DNA from 2 places in the Arthrobacter sp. 4R501 genome. Region 2 is predicted to be linked to the other one. Evidence: predicted binding sites of a transcription regulator. Region 2 holds the regulator's gene; the other holds the start of a gene.

Region 1 (4,195 bases), on a different contig from region 2:
GATGACACGTGCACGGCGTTCACTCCACGTCCTGACGTGTTTCCAGCCCGAAGACCTCGATCACACGCGGCTGTCCTACGGCGCGGTGGACTTCTACGAGCTCCTGAACCGTGAGATTGCGGGAAAGACCGATCTCGGAACTCCGGCCTCGCGTGCCGCCGCCAGTGAGCAGGCGCTTGGGGCCGATCCCCTCGTCGCCGATCTTGGTGACCGGCTGCGTGCCCGCGGTGCCCGCGTCTGGCACCAGTACGACGGCGTGATTGACGTGGTGGCCGCAGCAGACCCGCTCAGCACCATGGGGCAGGACGACGCCGAGATTCCGCGGCCGGTGGCCATCGAATCGGATGGCACGGAGCAATACCGCATCATGAGTGTCCGTGAGCGGAGCCGGCTCCGTCCGCAGCTGCTGGAGCGGATGGGCTGGCGGTACATGCCGCTGTGGACCATCGAAGTCTTCACGGACCCGTCCGCCTGCGCGGACCGGATCGCGGGTTACCTGGGCCTTGAGAATGTTCTGCCGCCCGGACGGGGCGCGGCTTCGGGCGGATTCTTTGACGAGGACATGGACCCGCTCGCGCTTGCTAGCGAAGGAAACGACAGGAACGACGACCAGGCCGGACGCCTGGCCAGTGAGGAGGCGGTTGTTGTGACCCCACGGAACGCCGACCAGGCAGATACACACGGTAACGACCAGGCGGACGACGCACGAAACGGGAACGCGGCTGTGCCGGAGCGCCAGCTGCCTGGGACAGCTGGCATCCTGCCCAACAAGGCTGCGGAGGATGACCCAAAGCGCTGGGGCGATGGCCCCGACAACGATCACGACGCATGGCTGAAGGAAAACAAGCCGCCGCACTGGGGCTGACCTCCAGGCTGCAGCGGCGTCACCCGGCCCCGCCCTCGGGTCCCACCAGTACGAAAAACAGCTTGCCCTGAGTGGAGGCTCCCGCCAGCCGGGCAGCCTGCTCCGGGGCTGCTGCCACGACGATCAGCCCGTCGGTCTCGCCGGTGCCCAACCACTGACCCGTCTTGCCTCCTTGTCCTGACGTCCACAGGACGGGAACGGATGAAGCGAGCACCTCCGAGGGGGACTGCTGGTCGTAGCCGTTCGCCCCGGTCAGCACCACGTTGACCAGTTGCCCGGGCGACACGAGCTGGATGGAGGAGGGATCGGCCATCCTCAAGGGCACGGCTGCGGAGCCCGGTGGCGTTCCGGTCAGGAGGCCGGGACCCAGCAGCAGGGAGTCTGTCACCAGTTGGCCCTTCCGCAATGGGGCTGCCAGTTGCTTACCCGCGGCGTCACCGGTGTCGGACATGGACCCGGCAGTGAGCATCCCCGGCGGGATTTTCGTGGCCGTCAGGTCCGTGGCTGTCAAGGCCGTGCCTGCGGGGAGATCCCGTGCCGCCGCCAACACCGAGACCGTATCGGCGGGCGGGGGAGTGAGCTGATGGACCGCGATCCCGGCAGCAAGGCAGAGCAGGAGCGCTATTACGAGGCGCCGGTTCCGGCCCAGCCAGGACAACAGCCTGTGGCCACCCGCGCCCCGGGGTCGTGCTGACGGGAGCGGACGGCGGGCCGGGCGCCCCGGCGGGGCGGATCCACGGCTGGAACGAAAGAGGGTAGCGGGCATGGGAACCACGCTACGTTCCGGCAACCGAGCCCGACAGAAGCCAAGGTGGCTATGTGGAAAACCGTGCTGCCGACGTCGTACGTCTTTTTTGGCGTGAGGTCAGCTGGCGGCAGCGGCAACCGTGGCAGGTGCCGGTGCGGCCGCGGGGGCGGAGGGGGCAGCCGAAACGGTGCTTCCCTTGGCATCCCGGGAGTCGGTCCGGTAGAAACCGGAGCCCTTGAAGACCACGCCCACGCTGTTGAACTTCTTGCGCAAGGCGCCCTGGCACTCCGGGCATGAAGTCAGGGTGCTGTCGGTAAACGACTGGAAAACGTCGAAGGCGTGGCCGCAATCCTTGCAGGCGTAAGCATAAGTGGGCACTGGTGATCCTCCTCGGGGGCAAACGAGAGGTCCTGTGCTGCGCTGAGCGGAAACCGTCCATTAGCAGTCGCAGGGCCTGAGTGCCAATTCTATCACCCCCGGAAAGCAGCCTTCCGTCAGGCCGGGTCCGTCAGGCCGGGTCCGGCAGCCGGATCAAACCTGAGGGCGTGAGCGCGGCCGGAACCCTCCGGTCAAAGTCTTCGGCGGGAATGCTTCCGGCCGGGAGCAGTTCGGAATCGAAGACGATGGCCGCAAACGGGATCTCAAGGCCGTCTCCGGCGAGGGAGCCCAGCAGGACGTCGTAGTAGCCGCCGCCCTGGCCTATGCGGTTGCCGTCCTTGTCCACGGCCGTAGCGGGGACGAAGAGTGCAGCAACGGAGGCCATGATGCCGAGGCCATGGCGCGGTCCAGCCGGTTCCAGCACGGGGGCGTAGCGGCTGCGGACAAACTCGACGCCGGGAGTCCAGTAGGTCCAGCTCAGCCGGCGGCCGGGCTCGCAGACAGGGAGCAGGACCCTGTGGCCATGCCGGTGGAGTTCGATGATCAGGGGCAGCGTGGGCGGCTCCGGGGCCACGCCCAGATAGGCGCAAAAGGTCGACGGCGTCCCACCGGTGAGCTGTTCAGCCCAAGCAACGCCGTGGACCGCCAGGGCGGCGCCTGCCGCGTCGCGTTGCGTGGGGTCCGTCGCGGCGCGGCGCGCACGATGCTGTGCGCGGATGTCCGCCTTGGCTTCACTGCTGCCTTGGGGCATGCCGCTCCTTCGTTGCCGTTCGGGTGGCCGTTGCAGCGTCTGCGCTGCGCTGGCTCAGGAGCCACCACCAATTACTGAATGGTCAGCCCCTCCGTTAGATTAGTCCAGTGACTACCACTCAGCAGACAGTACGCAAGGCCGTTATTCCAGCTGCCGGCCTCGGCACCAGGTTCCTGCCGGCCACAAAAGCCATGCCCAAGGAAATGCTCCCGGTGGTGGACAAGCCTGCCATCCAGTACGTGGTTGAAGAGGCTGTCAACGTTGGCCTTAACGACATCCTGATGATCACGGGACGCAACAAGCGTGCCCTGGAGGACCACTTCGACAGGGTTCCTTCGTTGGAGGACACGCTGGAAGCCAAGGGCGACCTGGCCAAACTTGAGTCCATCCAGGCAGCCAGCAACCTCGGTGACATCCACTACGTCCGCCAGGGTGACCCCAACGGCCTGGGCCACGCGGTACTGCGTGCAAAGCAGCACGTCGGCAACGAACCGTTTGCCGTCCTCCTCGGCGATGACCTGATCGATGCCCGGGACGAACTCCTCAGCACCATGATCGAAGTCCAGTCCAAGACCGGCGGATCCGTGGTGGCCCTCATCGAGGTGGAACCCTCCCAGATCAGTGCCTACGGTTGCGCCGATGTGCAGGAGATCGACGGTGAAGGCTACGTCAGGATCAACAAGCTCGTCGAAAAGCCCAGCGTGGATGAGGCGCCCTCAAACCTGGCAGTCATCGGCCGCTACGTGCTCCACCCGGCAGTTTTTGACGTGCTCGAGCACACCGGCCCGGGCCGGGGCGGGGAAATCCAGCTGACCGATGCCCTGCAGGAGCTGGCAGCCGGCGATGGTGATGGCTACGGAGTTTACGGCGTGGTCTTCCGCGGCCGCCGCTACGACACCGGTGACAAGCTCAGCTACCTCAAGGCCTGCGTCCAGCTCGCCATCGACAGCGACGACCTTGGCCCCGGACTGCGGGAGTGGCTGCCAGGCTTCGCGGCCGGCCTCGCTAAATAACTGCCGTGCGCCCCGGATCCATCTGGCCCGTGACACTCGAATGCGGCGACCTGATCCTGCGCCCCATTCGGTACCGGGACAAGAAGGAATGGACCGAGGTCCGTGGGCGCAACAGCGAGTGGCTGGCGCCCTGGGAAGCATCCAACCCGGCACCAGGCGGTGCACTGCCTGACTACCGGCAGATGGTGCGGTCCTTGAAAATCCAGGCCGCCCAGGGGACGGCCCTGCCGTTCCTGATCACTGAGCGCACACCCAGGTTTGCTGCCCCGGTCATTGTTGGCCAGCTGACTGTGTCCTCGATTGTGTGGGGGTCGGCCATGATGGCCACGCTGGGGTACTGGGTTGACCAGGCGCGTGCGGGTCACGGCATCGCACCCACGGCGGTGGCCATGGCCACTGACCATTGTTTCCAAGCCCTGGGCCTGCACCGGATGGAGATC
Region 2 (4,195 bases):
TCGGAACGGCCCTGGCCGCCGTGGTCGTCCCGGTGCTCGCGTGCGTTTTGTGCCACGGTTTTCTTCCTTCGAAAGTGCAATGGTGCTGGGTTGGAGAATGCCGGACTGATGCAACTGCAGCCTCCGCAGTACCAAGAATACTGGTTCAGCCACCAAATGCTGCCGCCAGGAGCCGGATCCGGTGTCAGGGCACCGTCAGGAAGTCGATGACTTCCTCCACTCTCCCGAGGAATGATGCTTCCAGGTCCGCGTAACTGCGGACAGCGCCCAGTAGCTTTTGCCAGCCAAGCCCGATGTCTTCCTTGGTGGAGTGCGGCCAGCCGAACGCTGCCAGGATTCCGGTCTTCCAGTCCTGCCCGCGCGGCACCACCGGCCATTGTTCGATGCCCAGTACAGCGGGCCGGATTGCCTGCCACACGTCAACGTAAGGGTGCCCGACGATCAGGACATTCCCCACCGCGCCGGGGGAGGCCATCACGGCAGCCGCAATGCGCCACTCCTTCGAGTCCGGCACCAGGTGGTCCACCAGGACCCCCAGCCGCCGCCCCGGCCCGGGGCCGAATGCGGCTACCGCCCCCGCCAGGTCATCAATGCCATGCAAAGGCTCGACGACGATGCCCTCTACGCGGAGATCGTCACCCCAGACTTTTTCCACGAGTTCGGCATCGTGTTTTCCCTCCACCCAGATCCTGCTGGCTTTGGCGACCTGGGCACGCTGGCCGGCCACGCGGACCGAGCCGGACGCCGTCCGGCCGGCGGCCACGGGGGCGGCCTGCCTGGGCGCCGGGGGAACGAGCCGGATGGGCTGCCCCTCCAGGAGGAATCCGAAGCCCAGCCGGAAGGACCGGGACTTGCCGCGCCGGTCTTCGAGGGCCACTACATGCATGCCACCGGACTTCTCCACCCGGGTCACCGCTCCCACCCAGCCTGACTGGGCGTCTTCGAGAACCATGCCACGTTCCACGGGGACCTCAGGGAGTTCGCTTCTCACGGGCGCGGTGATCTCCTGCGGACCCCAGTTCTGGTACTGCATGGATTGATTCCGCCTTGCCGCTAGATCCTGGCCCGGAATTTCGCCCGGAGCGGTACCAATGCTAACAACGGGGTGACTCATATTAGACTGTTAGCACTTAGGCATGTCGAGTGCTAACCCTGCAGTGACCACGGATGGAGGTGGAGTATGAGCGAGCCGCGCAAACTCGAAGTACTGCGCGCCATCGTGGAGGACTATGTGCACTCCCGCGAGCCAGTAGGTTCAAAAGCGCTCGTGGAACGCCACCACCTCGGCGTGTCCAGTGCCACCATCCGCAACGACATGGCGGCCTTGGAAGACGACGGTCTGATCACGGCCCCGCACACCAGCGCGGGACGGATCCCCACAGACAAAGGCTATCGGCTGTTTGTGGACCAGATTTCAGCGGTGAAGCCACTTTCCCACGCGGAACGGCGTGCCATCCAGTCGCTGCTGGAGGGCGCCGACGATCTGGACGACGTCCTGGACAGGACCGTCAGGATGCTGTCGCAGCTGACCAACCAGGTCGCCGTGGTGCAGTATCCGCATCTGAGCCGCGCCACCATCCGCCACATCGAATTCGTCCTGCTCGCGCCCCGGCAGGTCCTGGTGGTCCTCATCGCCACCACCGGCAAGGTCGAACAGCGCGTGATCGACATCGGCCAGGACCTCGGCGACGACGCCATCGCCGCGCTGCGGACACACTTCCTCGGATCACTCGCGGGCATCTCGCTGAGCCGGCTGACCCCCTCGCTGCCCGGAGTCGTTTCGTCCGTCAGCCCGGGCCAGCGCGCGGCGGCCCAGGCCCTGGCCCACGGGCTGGAAACGCTCGCCCACAGCAGCCGTGAGGAACGCATGGTCATGGCCGGAACGGCGAACCTCGCCCGCTCCAATGTGGATTTTCCGCTCAGTATCGGACCGGTCCTGGAAGCGCTCGAGGAGCAGGTTGTCCTGCTGCGCCTCCTGAGCGACATGGCGCAGGATCCGAGGGGCGTGGCAGTCAGCATCGGGCGTGAAAACCCGTACGACGGACTAGCGGAAGCCTCCGTGGTGGCCACGGGCTACGGACCAGACAGCACTGCCAAGATCGGTGTGCTCGGCCCCACCCGGATGGACTACCCCACCACCATGGCCGCCGTCAGGGCAGTAGCCCGTTACCTTTCAAGAATTCTGGGTCCGTAACAGCATCACGGTCCAGGCACGAAGAGCAGTGCCGGCAGCCCGCCTGCCGTCAGTACAACAAGGAAGAGATACGAACTTTGAGCAGCCACTACGACGTCCTCGGAGTCTCGCCGGAAGCCACCGGGGAAGAGATCAAGAAGGCCTACCGCAAGCTGGCCCGCACTCTCCACCCGGACGTAAACCCCGGGGACGATGCATCGGACCGCTTCAAGGCCGTGACCCATGCCTACGAGGTACTTTCGGACCCGCAAAAGCGCCGGATCTATGACACCACCGGCAATGAGAACGGCACCGACAACGGGTTCGGCGGCGGTGGATACTCCGGCCAGGGCTTCGCGTTCCAGGACATCTTCGACACGTTCTTCGGGGCCGGCGGCACCTCCGGCCCCGCTTCCCGGGTCCGCCGCGGCCAGGACGCGCTGATCAGTGTACGGATCGAACTCCGCGATGCCGTGTTCGGCGTCAACCGGAAACTCGAAGTGGACACAGCCGTCACCTGCCCCACCTGCAACGGGTCATGCTGCCGCGACGGCAGCCACCCTGTGCGCTGCGATATCTGCGGCGGCAGCGGCCAGGTCCAGCGCGCGGTTCGCTCCATCCTGGGCCAGGTCATGACGGCGGCCCCGTGTGGCAGTTGCGAAGGCTTCGGGACGGTCATCAAGGACCCCTGCAACGAATGCAGCGGCCAGGGCCGCATCCGCAGCCGGCGGTCGCTCACCATCAAGGTGCCGGCCGGTGTTGCCACTGGCACCCGGATCCAGCTCTCCGGGCAGGGCGAAGCAGGCCCGGCCGGCGGACCGTCCGGGGACCTGTACGTGGAACTCCGGGTCAACAACGACGCCACGTACGCACGCGACGGTGACGACCTGCACGCAACGCTGCACATCCCGATGACTGCCGCCGCCCTAGGCACCGAGCTGTCACTGGAAACCTTTGACGGGCTGCAGGAAATCGACGTCAAGGCAGGGACGCAGTCAGGGGAGATCATCACGCTCCGTGGACTCGGCGTGACGCACCTGCGCGGCTACGGCCGCGGGGATCTGATGGTCCATCTGCAGGTGGAGACGCCGGCCAAGCTGGATGCCGCGCAGGAGGATCTCTTGCGGCAGCTGGCGAAGCTGCGGGGCGAGCAGTTCACGGAAGGCAAACTGGCTGCCAGCGGCGGCGTCTTTGCCAAGCTGCGGGACCGGTTCGGTAACCTGTAGCGGTGAGCAATCCCGTTTTCTTCAGCGGTGCCGGGTCGCTGGACGGTCTGGTGCCCGGTGCCCGTTTTGTCCTTCAAGGGCCGGAGGCACGCCACGCCGTGACCGTAAAACGGCTATCTCCCGGAGAGGCGGTGGACATTGCCGATGGCGCCGGAAGGCGGCTGACGGGAACTGTTGTCTCGGCGTCGCCCGCGGAGCTCACCGTGGAATGCTCCGCCCTCGTTGTGGAGGACCGGCCCGACATCCGGCTTGTGCTGGTGCAGGCCCTGGCCAAGGGGGACCGCGATGAACTGGCCGTGGAAACGGCAACCGAACTCGGGATTGATGCCGTAGTTCCCTGGCAGTCCGAGCGATCAATTGTCCGCTGGAAGGGTGAGCGCGCGGCCAAGGCCCACGCAAAATGGCAGTCCGTGGTCATTGCCGCCGCCAAGCAGGCACGCCGCGCCTGGATCCCCGAGGTGCGCGCCGCCGTCGAAACGCCAGGCCTTGCGGCGGCCGTGGCGGCAGCGGATCTGGCCGTAATCCTGCACGAAGACGCGGTCCGGCCGCTCCGGTCTGTCCTGGAATCATGGCAGGGCACCCAGGCTGACGCCGGACCCCTGGAAATTCTGCTCATCGTTGGTCCGGAGGGCGGAATCAGTCCCCGCGAAGTCACCCGGCTTTGCGACGCCGGCGCCGTGACGGCGCTCTTGGGACACCACGTCCTGAGGTCATCCACGGCCGGACCGGCAGCGGTTGTTCTGGCGAGTGATGTACTGGGACGCTGGACAGCACCGGTATCCTGAGGCCGACTGCT

Evidence for each region. The regulator HrcA, encoded in region 2, represses chaperone genes, less so after heat shock. The targets are predictions, from matches to a motif close to TTNGCACTCGNNNNNNNCGAGTGCNAA.
Region 1: the regulator HrcA is predicted to act here: its motif matches at 2,052-2,078, upstream of CXR02_RS13955 (FmdB family zinc ribbon protein).

The regions. Positions count from the first base shown of each region.
Region 1 is NZ_PJIW01000013.1:19,112-23,306, reverse strand. It holds gene CXR02_RS13965 (AAA family ATPase) at 1-865, shown strand, start outside; gene cpaB (Flp pilus assembly protein CpaB) at 885-1,631, opposite strand; gene CXR02_RS13955 (FmdB family zinc ribbon protein) at 1,731-1,991, opposite strand; gene CXR02_RS13950 (5-formyltetrahydrofolate cyclo-ligase) at 2,122-2,742, opposite strand; gene galU (UTP--glucose-1-phosphate uridylyltransferase GalU) at 2,850-3,755, shown strand; gene CXR02_RS13940 (GNAT family N-acetyltransferase) at 3,761-4,195, shown strand, end outside.
Region 2 is NZ_PJIW01000003.1:39,059-43,253, reverse strand. It holds gene CXR02_RS03205 (DUF4870 domain-containing protein) at 1-56, opposite strand, end outside; gene CXR02_RS03200 (DUF3097 domain-containing protein) at 185-1,033, opposite strand; gene hrcA (heat-inducible transcriptional repressor HrcA) at 1,181-2,194, shown strand; gene dnaJ (molecular chaperone DnaJ) at 2,272-3,399, shown strand; gene CXR02_RS03185 (16S rRNA (uracil(1498)-N(3))-methyltransferase) at 3,402-4,184, shown strand.